DNA from 3 places in the Streptomyces sp. NPDC047974 genome. Region 3 is predicted to be linked to each of the others. Evidence: riboswitches for the same ligand, from Rfam matches in the RefSeq annotation. Region 3 holds a riboswitch; each other region holds the start of a gene.
What was found. A riboswitch is a leader RNA that binds a small molecule or an ion and turns the genes downstream of it on or off. The one in region 3 is predicted to bind cobalamin.
Positions count from the first base shown of each region.

Region 1: linked by a shared signal. The riboswitch ahead of AB0E19_RS34100 (ABC transporter substrate-binding protein) and the one ahead of AB0E19_RS25405 (energy-coupling factor ABC transporter permease) in region 3 are both predicted to bind cobalamin.
Region 2: linked by a shared signal. The riboswitch ahead of cobN (cobaltochelatase subunit CobN) and the one ahead of AB0E19_RS25405 (energy-coupling factor ABC transporter permease) in region 3 are both predicted to bind cobalamin.

Region 1 is NZ_JBEZNU010000039.1:7,005-10,267, forward strand. Features, by position in the region: gene AB0E19_RS34095 (iron chelate uptake ABC transporter family permease subunit) at 1-344, opposite strand, end outside; gene AB0E19_RS34100 (ABC transporter substrate-binding protein) at 452-1,492, opposite strand; cobalamin riboswitch at 1,658-1,782, opposite strand; gene AB0E19_RS34105 (metalloregulator ArsR/SmtB family transcription factor) at 1,869-2,267, opposite strand; gene AB0E19_RS34110 (heavy metal translocating P-type ATPase) at 2,362-3,263, shown strand, end outside.
Region 2 is NZ_JBEZNU010000022.1:89,433-92,695, forward strand. Features, by position in the region: gene cobN (cobaltochelatase subunit CobN) at 1-2,087, opposite strand, end outside; cobalamin riboswitch at 2,127-2,262, opposite strand; gene AB0E19_RS27460 (cobalamin biosynthesis protein CobG) at 2,342-3,263, shown strand, end outside.
Region 3 is NZ_JBEZNU010000019.1:84,790-88,052, forward strand. Features, by position in the region: gene cbiQ (cobalt ECF transporter T component CbiQ) at 1-265, opposite strand, end outside; gene AB0E19_RS25400 (energy-coupling factor ABC transporter substrate-binding protein) at 272-628, opposite strand; gene AB0E19_RS25405 (energy-coupling factor ABC transporter permease) at 628-1,326, opposite strand; cobalamin riboswitch at 1,355-1,577, opposite strand; gene AB0E19_RS25410 (SDR family NAD(P)-dependent oxidoreductase) at 1,632-2,447, opposite strand; gene AB0E19_RS25415 (AraC family transcriptional regulator) at 2,625-3,263, shown strand, end outside.

The DNA.
Region 1 (3,263 bases), on a different contig from region 3:
AAGGCGCCGCCGGTGACGGACACCAGGCCGCCGCCGGCACCGAGGACGACGACCGCGACCGCGCCGGTCGACGCGCCGGAGGAGACGCCGAGGACGAAGGGGTCGGCGAGCGGATTGCGCAGCAGCGACTGCATCACCGCGCCGCAGACGGCGAGCCCGGCCCCGCACACGGCGGCGAGGAGGGTACGGGGCAGCCGCAGGTCCCAGACGATGCCCTCGCGGATCGTGCTCAGGCCGGACGGCTCCCCGCCGAGGCGTGCGGCGACGACGGACCAGGCGTCGGCGACCCGGATGTCGGCGGGGCCGAGGGTGACGGCGAGCGCGACCGAGACGCAGAGGAGCACGACCCCGGCCGCCCCGGCGAACGGCGTGAGCGCACGGGAGGACCGCGCGGAGGCGGCGGCGGAAGTGGCGGCGGAAGTGGAGGTCGAGGTCGAGGTGGAGGTGGAGGTCACTTCGCGAGCCCGTGCGTGCGCAGGGCGGCCGCCAGCTGCTCGATGCCTTCCACGGTGCGGATGGTGGGGTTCATGGCCTGGCCGCTGAGGATCACGTACCGCTTCTTCCGGACCGCCGTCATGTTCCGGGTGACCGGGTGCGACTCCAGGAACTCGATCTTCTTCGCGGCGCTCTCGGCCGACTGCGCCTTGCGGGTCAGGTCGGCGATCACCAGCACGTCGGGGTCGCGGTCGACGACCGTCTCCCAGTTGATCTGCGGCCACTCCTCCTTCGTGTCGTCGAAGACGTTCCGCACGCCGAGCGTCCCGCTGATGATCCCCGGCGCGCCGCAGCAGCCGGCCATGTACGGCCCCTGGGAGTCGGAGAACCAGTACAGGACGGACGCGTCCCCGAAGTCGGCCCCGGCCTTGGCCTTCTCCACCCGGGCGCGGAGCTCCCCGACGAGCTTGTCGCCGCGCTCCGGAACCCCGAAGATCCGTGCCAGGTCGCGGACTTCGCCGTACACGGCGTCCATCGTGAGCGGCTCGGTGCGCACGCCGTCGCCGTCGCCGCCGTTGTCCTTGCCGACGCAGTCGGCGGGGGAGAGGTACGTGGGGACGCCGAGCTTCGTGAACTGCTCGCGGGGCGCCACCCCGCCCTTGCCCAGGGTGTAGAGGAAGGAGGCGCTGACGAAGTCGGGTTCGGCGTCGAGCACCTTCTCGAACGACGGGTAGCGCTCGGCGAGCCGGGGCACGGACGCGTTCGCCTTCTCCAGGCCCTTGAGCACCGGGTCCGTCCAGGTGGCGGTGCCCGCCATCCGGTCGGCGAGGCCGAGGGAGAGCAGGATCTCGGCCGACCCCTGGTCGAGGGCGACGGCCCGGCGGGGCGCGGCGGCGACCTCGACGCGCTGTCCGCAGTTGTCGAGGCGGACGGGATACCCGGCGCCGTCCGCCGCCTTCGCTCCGGACGGGCCGGGCGACGCCGTCCCGCCGGCGCCGCAGCCGGCCGCGAGCACGGCACCGGCCACGAGCAGCACGGCGGAACGGACGGAACGCACGGAACGAGAAGAGCCGGCGGATCGGGAGGGACGGGGGGAACGGGCGGTGTGCGCGAAGGGCACGGGGAACGGCACGGGGAAGGATCCTCTGCGTCACGGCTCATGCGCGGAGCCTGATGTACGGTGCTCCCCGGGCGCCGTACGACCGCCGCCCGGGCCGCCAGCAGGTCTTCGGACTCGGGGTCGTCCGGACGGAACGCCTTCCCAGGCCCCCTCGGGGCCCAGTGGCCGATGTCCCGCCCGTCACCCTCACCGCTGCGCGTCAGTTCCGGATTCCCACCGGATTCCCTGACCTCCGCACGGACCGCGTGGATCCGTGCAGGGGTGCGACTGGCCCTGGCAAGTTACCACGACCGGATCTTGCTCCCCGGCGGGGCTACTCGCCCGCGGCGGCGCCCGTACGGGCGGCCGGCGCGTCGAGCTCGGCGGGCAGGTCGCGGACGCCGAGGCGCAGGTGCTCGACGTGGTGCAGCGCCTGGTCGAGGAGTTCGGCGACGTGGTTGTCGTAGAGGGCGTAGACGATCGAGCGGCCGTGGCGCTCGCCGGTCACCAGACCGAGGTTGCGCAGCAGACGGAGCTGGTGGGAGCAGGCGGAGGGCTCCATGCCGACGGCCGTGGCCAACTCCCCGACCGAGGAAGGTCCTTCGCGCAGGCGCGCCAGGATGTACAGCCGCGAGGGCGTGGCGAGGGCCTGGAGCGTCGCGGCGACGTCGGTGGCGCCGACCGCGTCGAGGCGCTCGCGCGTGGTGCTGGTGGCAATCGGTCCGTGGCCCATGTGACCATGATACGGACGACACCTGAAGACCTATTCATGTGTTCCTGTATGGTGGGCGCATCGTCCCGCCGGCCCCGTGAAGGGTTGCTTCGTCATGTCCTCCGTCCTGCAGAGCCCCGGGCCGCAGACCCCCGCCGCCCCGTCGCCCCGCCCCGGCCGCGTACCGCCCCGCCGGCGCACCCGCGTCCTGGCGCTGCCCGAAGCCCGCTGGGCGCTCGCGGCCCTGCTGCTCTTCCTGGCCGCCCTCCCGCTGTACCTGCTCGGCGCGCCGGCCTGGCTGTGGGGCCCGCTGTTCGCGGCCACGTACGCCACCGGCGGCTGGGAGCCCGGCTGGGAGGGCCTGAAGGCCCTCGGGGAACGGACCCTGGACGTGGACCTCCTGATGGTGGTGGCCGCGCTCGGCGCCGCCGCCATCGGCCAGGTCCTCGACGGCGCGCTGCTCATCGTCATCTTCGCGACCTCCGGCGCGCTGGAGGCCGTCGCCACCGCCCGGACCGCCGACTCCGTACGCGGCCTGCTCGACCTGGCGCCGGAGACGGCGACACGGCTCGCGGGCGACGGCACGGAGGAGGTCGTCCCGGCCGGCTCCCTCGCCGTCGGCGACGTCGTCCTCGTCCGGCCCGGTGAGCGGATCGGCGCCGACGGCCGCGTGCTCGACGGCGCGAGCGACGTCGACCAGGCCACCATCACCGGGGAACCGCTGCCCGTGGCCAAGCAGCCGGGCGACGAGGTCTTCGCCGGCACCCTGAACGGCTCCGGCGCCCTGCGCGTGCGGGTCGAGCGCGACCCCTCCGAGTCGGTGATCGCCCGGATCGTGGCGATGGTCGAGGAGGCCGCCGAGACCAAGGCGCCGACCCAGCTCTTCATCGAGAAGGTCGAGCAGCGCTACAGCATCGCCATGGTCGCCGTCACCCTGCTGATCTTCACGATCCCGCTGCTCCTGGGCTCCGACCTCCGGTCCACCCTGCTCCGGGCGATGACCTTCATGATCGTCGC
Region 2 (3,263 bases), on a different contig from region 3:
GTGCCGCCCCAGATCTGGCGGGCGCGGAGGATGGAGAGGACCAGGTTGACCCGCTCCGGGCCGGTGGGCGCGCCGCCGAGGACGTGCAGGCCGTCACGGATCTGGGCGTCCTTGACCTCGCACAGCCAGCCGTCGACGTGCAGCAGGAAGTCGTCGAAGCCGTCGTCCTCCGGGCGCTCCTGGAGCCCGAGGTCGTGGTCGAGCTTGGCGGCCTGGATGAGGGTCCAGATCTGGGCGCGGATCGCCGGCAGCTTCGCCGGGTCCATGGAGGAGATCTGCGCGTACTCGTCGAGGAGCTGCTCCAGGCGCGCGATGTCGCCGTACGAGTCGGCGCGGGCCATCGGCGGCACGAGGTGGTCGACGAGGGTGGCGTGGACGCGGCGCTTGGCCTGGGTGCCCTCGCCCGGGTCGTTGACGAGGAACGGGTAGACCAGCGGCAGGTCGCCGAGGGCCGCGTCCGGGCCGCAGGCGGCGGACAGGCCGGCGTTCTTGCCCGGCAGCCACTCCAGGTTGCCGTGCTTGCCGAGGTGGACCATCGCGTCGGCGCCGAAGCCGCCGTCCTCCGCGCGGGCCGCGATCCAGCGGTAGGCGGCCAGGTAGTGGTGGGAGGGCGGCAGGTCGGGGTCGTGGTAGATCGCGATCGGGTTCTCGCCGAAGCCGCGCGGCGGCTGGATGAGGACCAGCAGGTTCCCGCGGCGCAGGGCGGCGAGGACGATGTCGCCCTCCGGGTTCCGGGACCGGTCGAGGAACATCTCGCCGGGCGCGGGGCCCCAGTGCTCCTCGACCTGCTCGCGCAGCTCGGCCGGGAGTTCGGCGTACCAGCGCTTGTAGTCGGCGGCCGGGATGCGGACCGGGTTCTTCGCCAGCTGCTCCTCGGTGAGCCAGTCCTGGTCGTGGCCGCCGGCCTCGATGAGGGCGTGGATCAGCTCGTCGCCGTCGCCGGAGACCAGGCCCGGGAGGTCGGCCTCGGGCCCGAAGTCGTACCCCTCCTCGATCAGCCGGCGCAGCAGGGCGACGGCGGAGGCGGGGGTGGCGAGGCCGACGGCGTTGCCGATGCGGGAGTGCTTGGTCGGGTACGCGGAGAGGACGAGGGCCAGCCGCTTCTCCGGGTTCGGGATGTGCCGGAGACGGGCGTGGCGGACGGCGATGCCGGCGACGCGGGCGGCGCGCTCGGCGTCGGCGACGTACGCGGGCAGGCCGTCGGCGTCGATCTCCTTGAAGGAGAACGGGACGGTGATGAGCCGGCCGTCGAACTCGGGGACGGCGACCTGGCTGGCCGCGTCCAGCGGCGACAGGCCCTCGTCGTTCTCCTCCCAGTTCGCCCGCGAGCCGGTCAGGCACAGCGCTTGGAGGACGGGCACGTCGAGCGCGGCGAGCGCGCCCGCGTCCCACGCCTCCTCGTCGCCGCCGGCCTGCGCCGCGGCCGGCTTGGTGCCGCCGGCGGCGAGGACGGTGGTGACGATGGCGTCGGCGCCGCGGAGCTCGGCGAGCAGCTCCTCCTCGGGGGCCCGCAGCGAGGCCACGTACAGCGGGAGCGCGCGGGCCCCGGCGTCCTCGATCGCTTCGCAGAGGGCGCCGACGAAGGCGGTGTTCCCGCTCATGTGGTGGGCGCGGTAGTAGAGCACGGCGACCGTCGGGCCCTCGGTGACGCGGGCGGTGCGCTCCAGCGGGCCCCAGGTGGGGGCGGCCGCCGGGGCCTCGAAGCCGTGGCCGGTGAGGAGGACGGTGTCGGAGAGGAAGCGGGCCAGCTGCTCCAGGTTGGCGGGGCCGCCGTGCGCGAGGTAGGCGTGCGCCTCGGTGGCGACGCCGACCGGCACCGTGGAGGCACCCATCAGCTGGGCGTCGGGGGCCTGTTCGCCGCTGAGGACGACGACCGGCTTCCCGGTGGCGAGGATCGCGTCGAGCCCCTCCTGCCAGGAGCGGACGCCGCCGAGGAGGCGGACGACGACGAGCTCGGCGCCGTCGAGGAGGCCTTCGAGGTCGCCGAGCGGGAGACGGGAGGGGTTGGCGAAGCGGTACTCCACCGGCCCCCCGGCCGCACGGGCGCTGAGCAGGTCGGTGTCGGAGTGCGACAGCAGCAGGAGCATGGCGAGGCTCAGGCCTTCCTCGGGGTTGTCCGCGCCCCGGGTGGTCGTGGGTCGGCGGGGAGTTCCTGACTCACCCGTACCGATGGCCGGTACGGGCTCACAGTGGCGGGACCGCGCCGGATTCTCACCGGGCTTCCTCCCCGGGGCCCTGGGACCCCATGCCGATCTGCATAGTAAGGCGTGGCGTCGGCGGGCCGGAGGGGGCCCGAGAGTCGGCCGGATCACACTCGGTGGCCGCCCGGTTCCCCGTGGGTATGCTCGCCGCCATGCCGCCGACCCCGCCCCCCTCGCCCGAACCGGGCGAAGCGCCGACAAGGGACCGTGGCGACGCGTGCCCCGGGGCGCTCCGGCTGCACGCCGCCGCCGACGGGCTCCTCGCCCGACTCCGCCTGCCCGCCGGACGCTTGACGTCACGTCAGGTCATGGTCCTGGCCGACGCGGCGGAGTCGCTGGGCGACGGCAGCCTCTCCGTCACCTCGCGCGGCAACGCCGAGCTGCGCGGCCTGCGCGACGGCTGCGGCGCCGGTCTCGCCGCGCTCCTCGCCGACGCGGGCCTGCTGCCCTCCCCCACCCACGAGCGGGTCCGCAACATCGTGGCCTCCCCGGCCGCCGGCCTCGACGGACTCGGCCACGCCGACGTGCAGTTGTGGGCCCGCGCCCTGGACGCCGCGCTCTGCGCGGAGCCCCGCGCGGCGGCCCTCTCCGGCCGCTTCCTCTTCGCCCTCGACGACGGCCGCGGCGACGTCGCGGGCCTCGGCGGCGATGTGACCTTGATCGCAGCACCGGACGGCGCCGCGTTCCTGACGGCGGGCACCGAAACCTTCCGCCTGCCGGGCGCCGGAGCCGGCGGAGCCGGGCACGCGGCAGCAGCCGGGTCCGCCGCCGGAACAGCCGGAACCGCCGTCCGCGCCGCCCTGGCCTGCGCCCTCGCCTTCCTCGACGCCGCCGAGGCCGCCGGCACCGGGGCGTGGCGCCCGCGCGAGCTGCCCGGCGCGCACCTCCCGGACTGGGCCCGCGCCCTGGCCCGCGCGGCGATCACCGCGGAGCCCGTGCCCTCCTTCGCCCCTCCCCCGGCGGCCCTCCCGCCCGCACCCGGTCCGCTCGGCGACCACGCCCTGCACGTCCTCGCCCCCCTCGGCCGGCTGACCGCCGGGCAGCTGCGGGCGCTCGGCGCGG
Region 3 (3,263 bases):
CGGGCCCGCCCACCGAGAACAGCAGCGGAACGGCTCCCGTGACGCAGAAGCCCAGCGGGATCCGGAAGGCCCGCCACAGCTGCCGGCCCGGCACACCGGCCGGACCGAGCAGCACGGCGAGGGTCGCCGCGGCGACCAGGAGCGCCCCCGGCCACGGCGGCAGGCAGACCGCGCACAGCGTCAGACCGAAACCGAGCAGGGCCTTCTCCGCCGGATGGCGGCGGCGCCAGCGACTGCTGTGCGCCGCCGCGTCGATCGGCAGCATCGGCGGCTACGCGCCCTTGTCCGCGCCCTGGGCGGGCACGGTGCCCTCGGCGCGGGCCGCCGCCCGCTCCTCGCCCTGCCGCCGGCCGCGCCGCAGCCCGAAGTAGTACGCGAGGACACCGGCGCCCAGCGCCGCCTGGAGCGAGAACAGCGCCGACTCGATCTCGCCGGACGGCGGCTCGTACAGCGGCGAGAACCACGGCTCGTAGTCCGGCTCGATCTCCGTGATCGCCGTCTCCGCCTCGGCGTCGGCGCCGGTGAACGGCTCCTCCTTGTGGTCGCCGAGCCCCAGCGCCAGCGGCAGCACGGCCAGCGCCGCCACCAGCAGGAGCAGCAGACCGTTGATCTTCGTGTTCCTGCTCATCACGCCGTCGCCTCCTCGCGCCGCTCCGCCTTCTTCGGCGCGGCGAGCACGCCGAGCCGCAGCAGATCGCCCTTGCTGGACTGGGTGAGCAACCGCATGACCAGGACGGTCAGCAGCCCCTCGCTCACCGCGAGCGGAATCTGCGTCACCGCGAAGATCCCGCCGAACTTGGCGAGCGAGCCCGCCACGCCGCTGCCCGGGTCGGGGAAGGCGAGGGCCAGCTGGACGCTGGTCACGCAGTAGGTGGAGAGGTCGGCGACGAACGCGCCGAAGAACACCGCCACCATCAGCGGCGCCCCGGACCGCCGGACCAGCAGATAGGTGCCGTATCCGGCCCACGGACCGACGATCGCCATCGAGAAGACGTTCGCGCCCAGCGTGGTCAGCCCGCCGTGGGCGAGCAGCAGGGCCTGGAACAGCAGGGTGATCGTGCCGAGCACCGCCATGATCGGTGGCCGGAACAGGATGGCGCCCAGCCCCGTACCCGTAGGGTGGGAGCAACTGCCGGTCACCGAGGGCAGCTTGAGTGCGGACAGGACGAAGGTGAAGGCGCCGGAGGCGCCGAGCAGCAGGGTGGACTCGGGGTTGGCGCGCACCTCGCGGGTGAGCGCGCGGACGCCGTGGACGACGAACGGAGCCGATGCGACGCCCCAGGCGGCCGCGTGGACGGGGGGCAGATACCCCTCGGCGATATGCATGATCGGGAGACCCTCTCCAGCACCTCGTGGATGGACAACGCGCCCTGGCCGGTCTCCTGGCTGACGGTAGTGCCGCCCGACTCCGCCTTCCCACCCCGCGACGGTCTCCCGCGGCGGAGCAGTGGCTTCCCCGAAGGGACGGAGCCGGACCTCCCGATCACAGTGGCGAGGGCCGCACCGGTACTGCACCGGTTTCCCGAACACCAAGGCCCTGTGACATTAGTGTGTTGACCTGCTTCATCACAATGCGGGGTCGGTCACTCGCGCTCCGAAGCACCCGGCCGGGGCGCCGCCGCCCCCCGTGCTCAGCCCTGCGCCCGCACCGACAGCTCCTGCCAGTCCGCCCAGGTCCTGAGCCGGTCGGCGTAGACCTGCGGCAGCATCTCGTTTCCCTGGGTGCCGAGGAAGACGCGCAGCGGCGGCTCGTCCGCGTCGACGACCTCCAGCAGCGCCCGCCCGGCGGCGGCCGGGTCGCCCAGGTCCAGCGTCGCGACGAACGCGCCGAGCGCCTCGCGGGCGCCGTCGTACGCCGGGATCGGCTCCGAGTGGACGGCCGACTCCCCACCCCAGTCGGTGGCGTACGCGCCCGGCTCGATCAGCGTGACCTGGATGCCGAGGTCCGCCACCTCCTGCGCCAGCGACTCGGTCAGCCCCTCCAGCGCCCACTTCGAGGCGTGGTAGCCGCCGACCAGCGGCCAGGCCGCGACGCCACCGGTGGAGGAGATCTGCACGATGTGGCCGCCGCCCTGCTCGCGCAGGTGCGGCAGCGCGGCCTGGGTCACCCACAGGGCGCCGAACAGGTTGGTCTCCAGCTGGTCGCGCAGCGCCCGCTCGGTCAGCTCCTCCACGGCGCCGAACAGGCCGTACCCGGCGTTGTTGACGACCACGTCGAGCCGGCCGAAGTGCTCCCTGGCCCGCCCGACGGCCGCGAACACCGCGTCCTTGTCGGTCACGTCCAGGGTCAGGGCGAGCACGGCGTCGCCGTACCGCCCGGACAGGTCGGAGAGGTTCCCCGCGTCGCGGGCGGTGGCGGCGACCCGGTCGCCGCGGTCCAGGGCGGCCTCGACGAACCGCCGGCCGAAGCCGCGCGACGAACCGGTGACGAACCAGACCTTGCTCATGGGTTTCTCCCTCGCGTCAGGGGCCGCACGGGGGTGCGGCCGGGCCGTCGTGGACGTCGGCCCGCGCTCCACACTAGGAAGCCCTCGCCGGACGCTCCATGACGAAAGCTCTCCTCTTTTTGCCCGTACGTCTCATCCGCTGCGACGCAAGGTGGCTCCTCGCCTACGCTCACGGCCATGGACGTACTCGCCGACATCATGGCCGCGACCCGCTTCACCGGCGTGCTGCTCAACCAGCTGCGCTCCGGCCGGCCCGACTGGGGCTGCGGGATCGCGCCCCTGCCCACCGCGGGCTTCCACCTGGTCGCCGAGGGCGTCTGCTGGCTGCGCGTGCCCGGCCGGGCGCCCCTGCGGCTCGTGCCCGGCGACCTGGTGCTGCTGCCGCACGGCGACCCGCACGAGCTGACGGGTTCTCCGGAAGCGGTCGCCGTGGCCTACCCGGACCTGGAGGCGGCCCATCCGCCGGGCCGCGAAGGCGTCGTCGACCTCGGCGGCGACGGCCCGGTCGTACGCGTCGTGTGCGGCAAGTTCGCCTACGAGGGCGTCACCGGACGGCACCCCGTCCTGGCCGCCCTGCCCCGGGTCGTCCACCTCCCCGGCATGAGCGCCGACCCCGAACTCCAGGCCACCGTACGGCTGATCGCGGCCGAGACCACCCGCCGGCGCCCCGGGGCCCAGGCCCTCGCGACGCGGCTCACCGACGTGCTGTTCGTGCAGGCGGTCCGCGCCTGGCTGGAGCGCGGCGCCGACGGCGAACCGGGCGAGCCGTCCTGGCTGACGGCCCTGCGCGACCCGCGGATCGGGACCTCGCTCTCC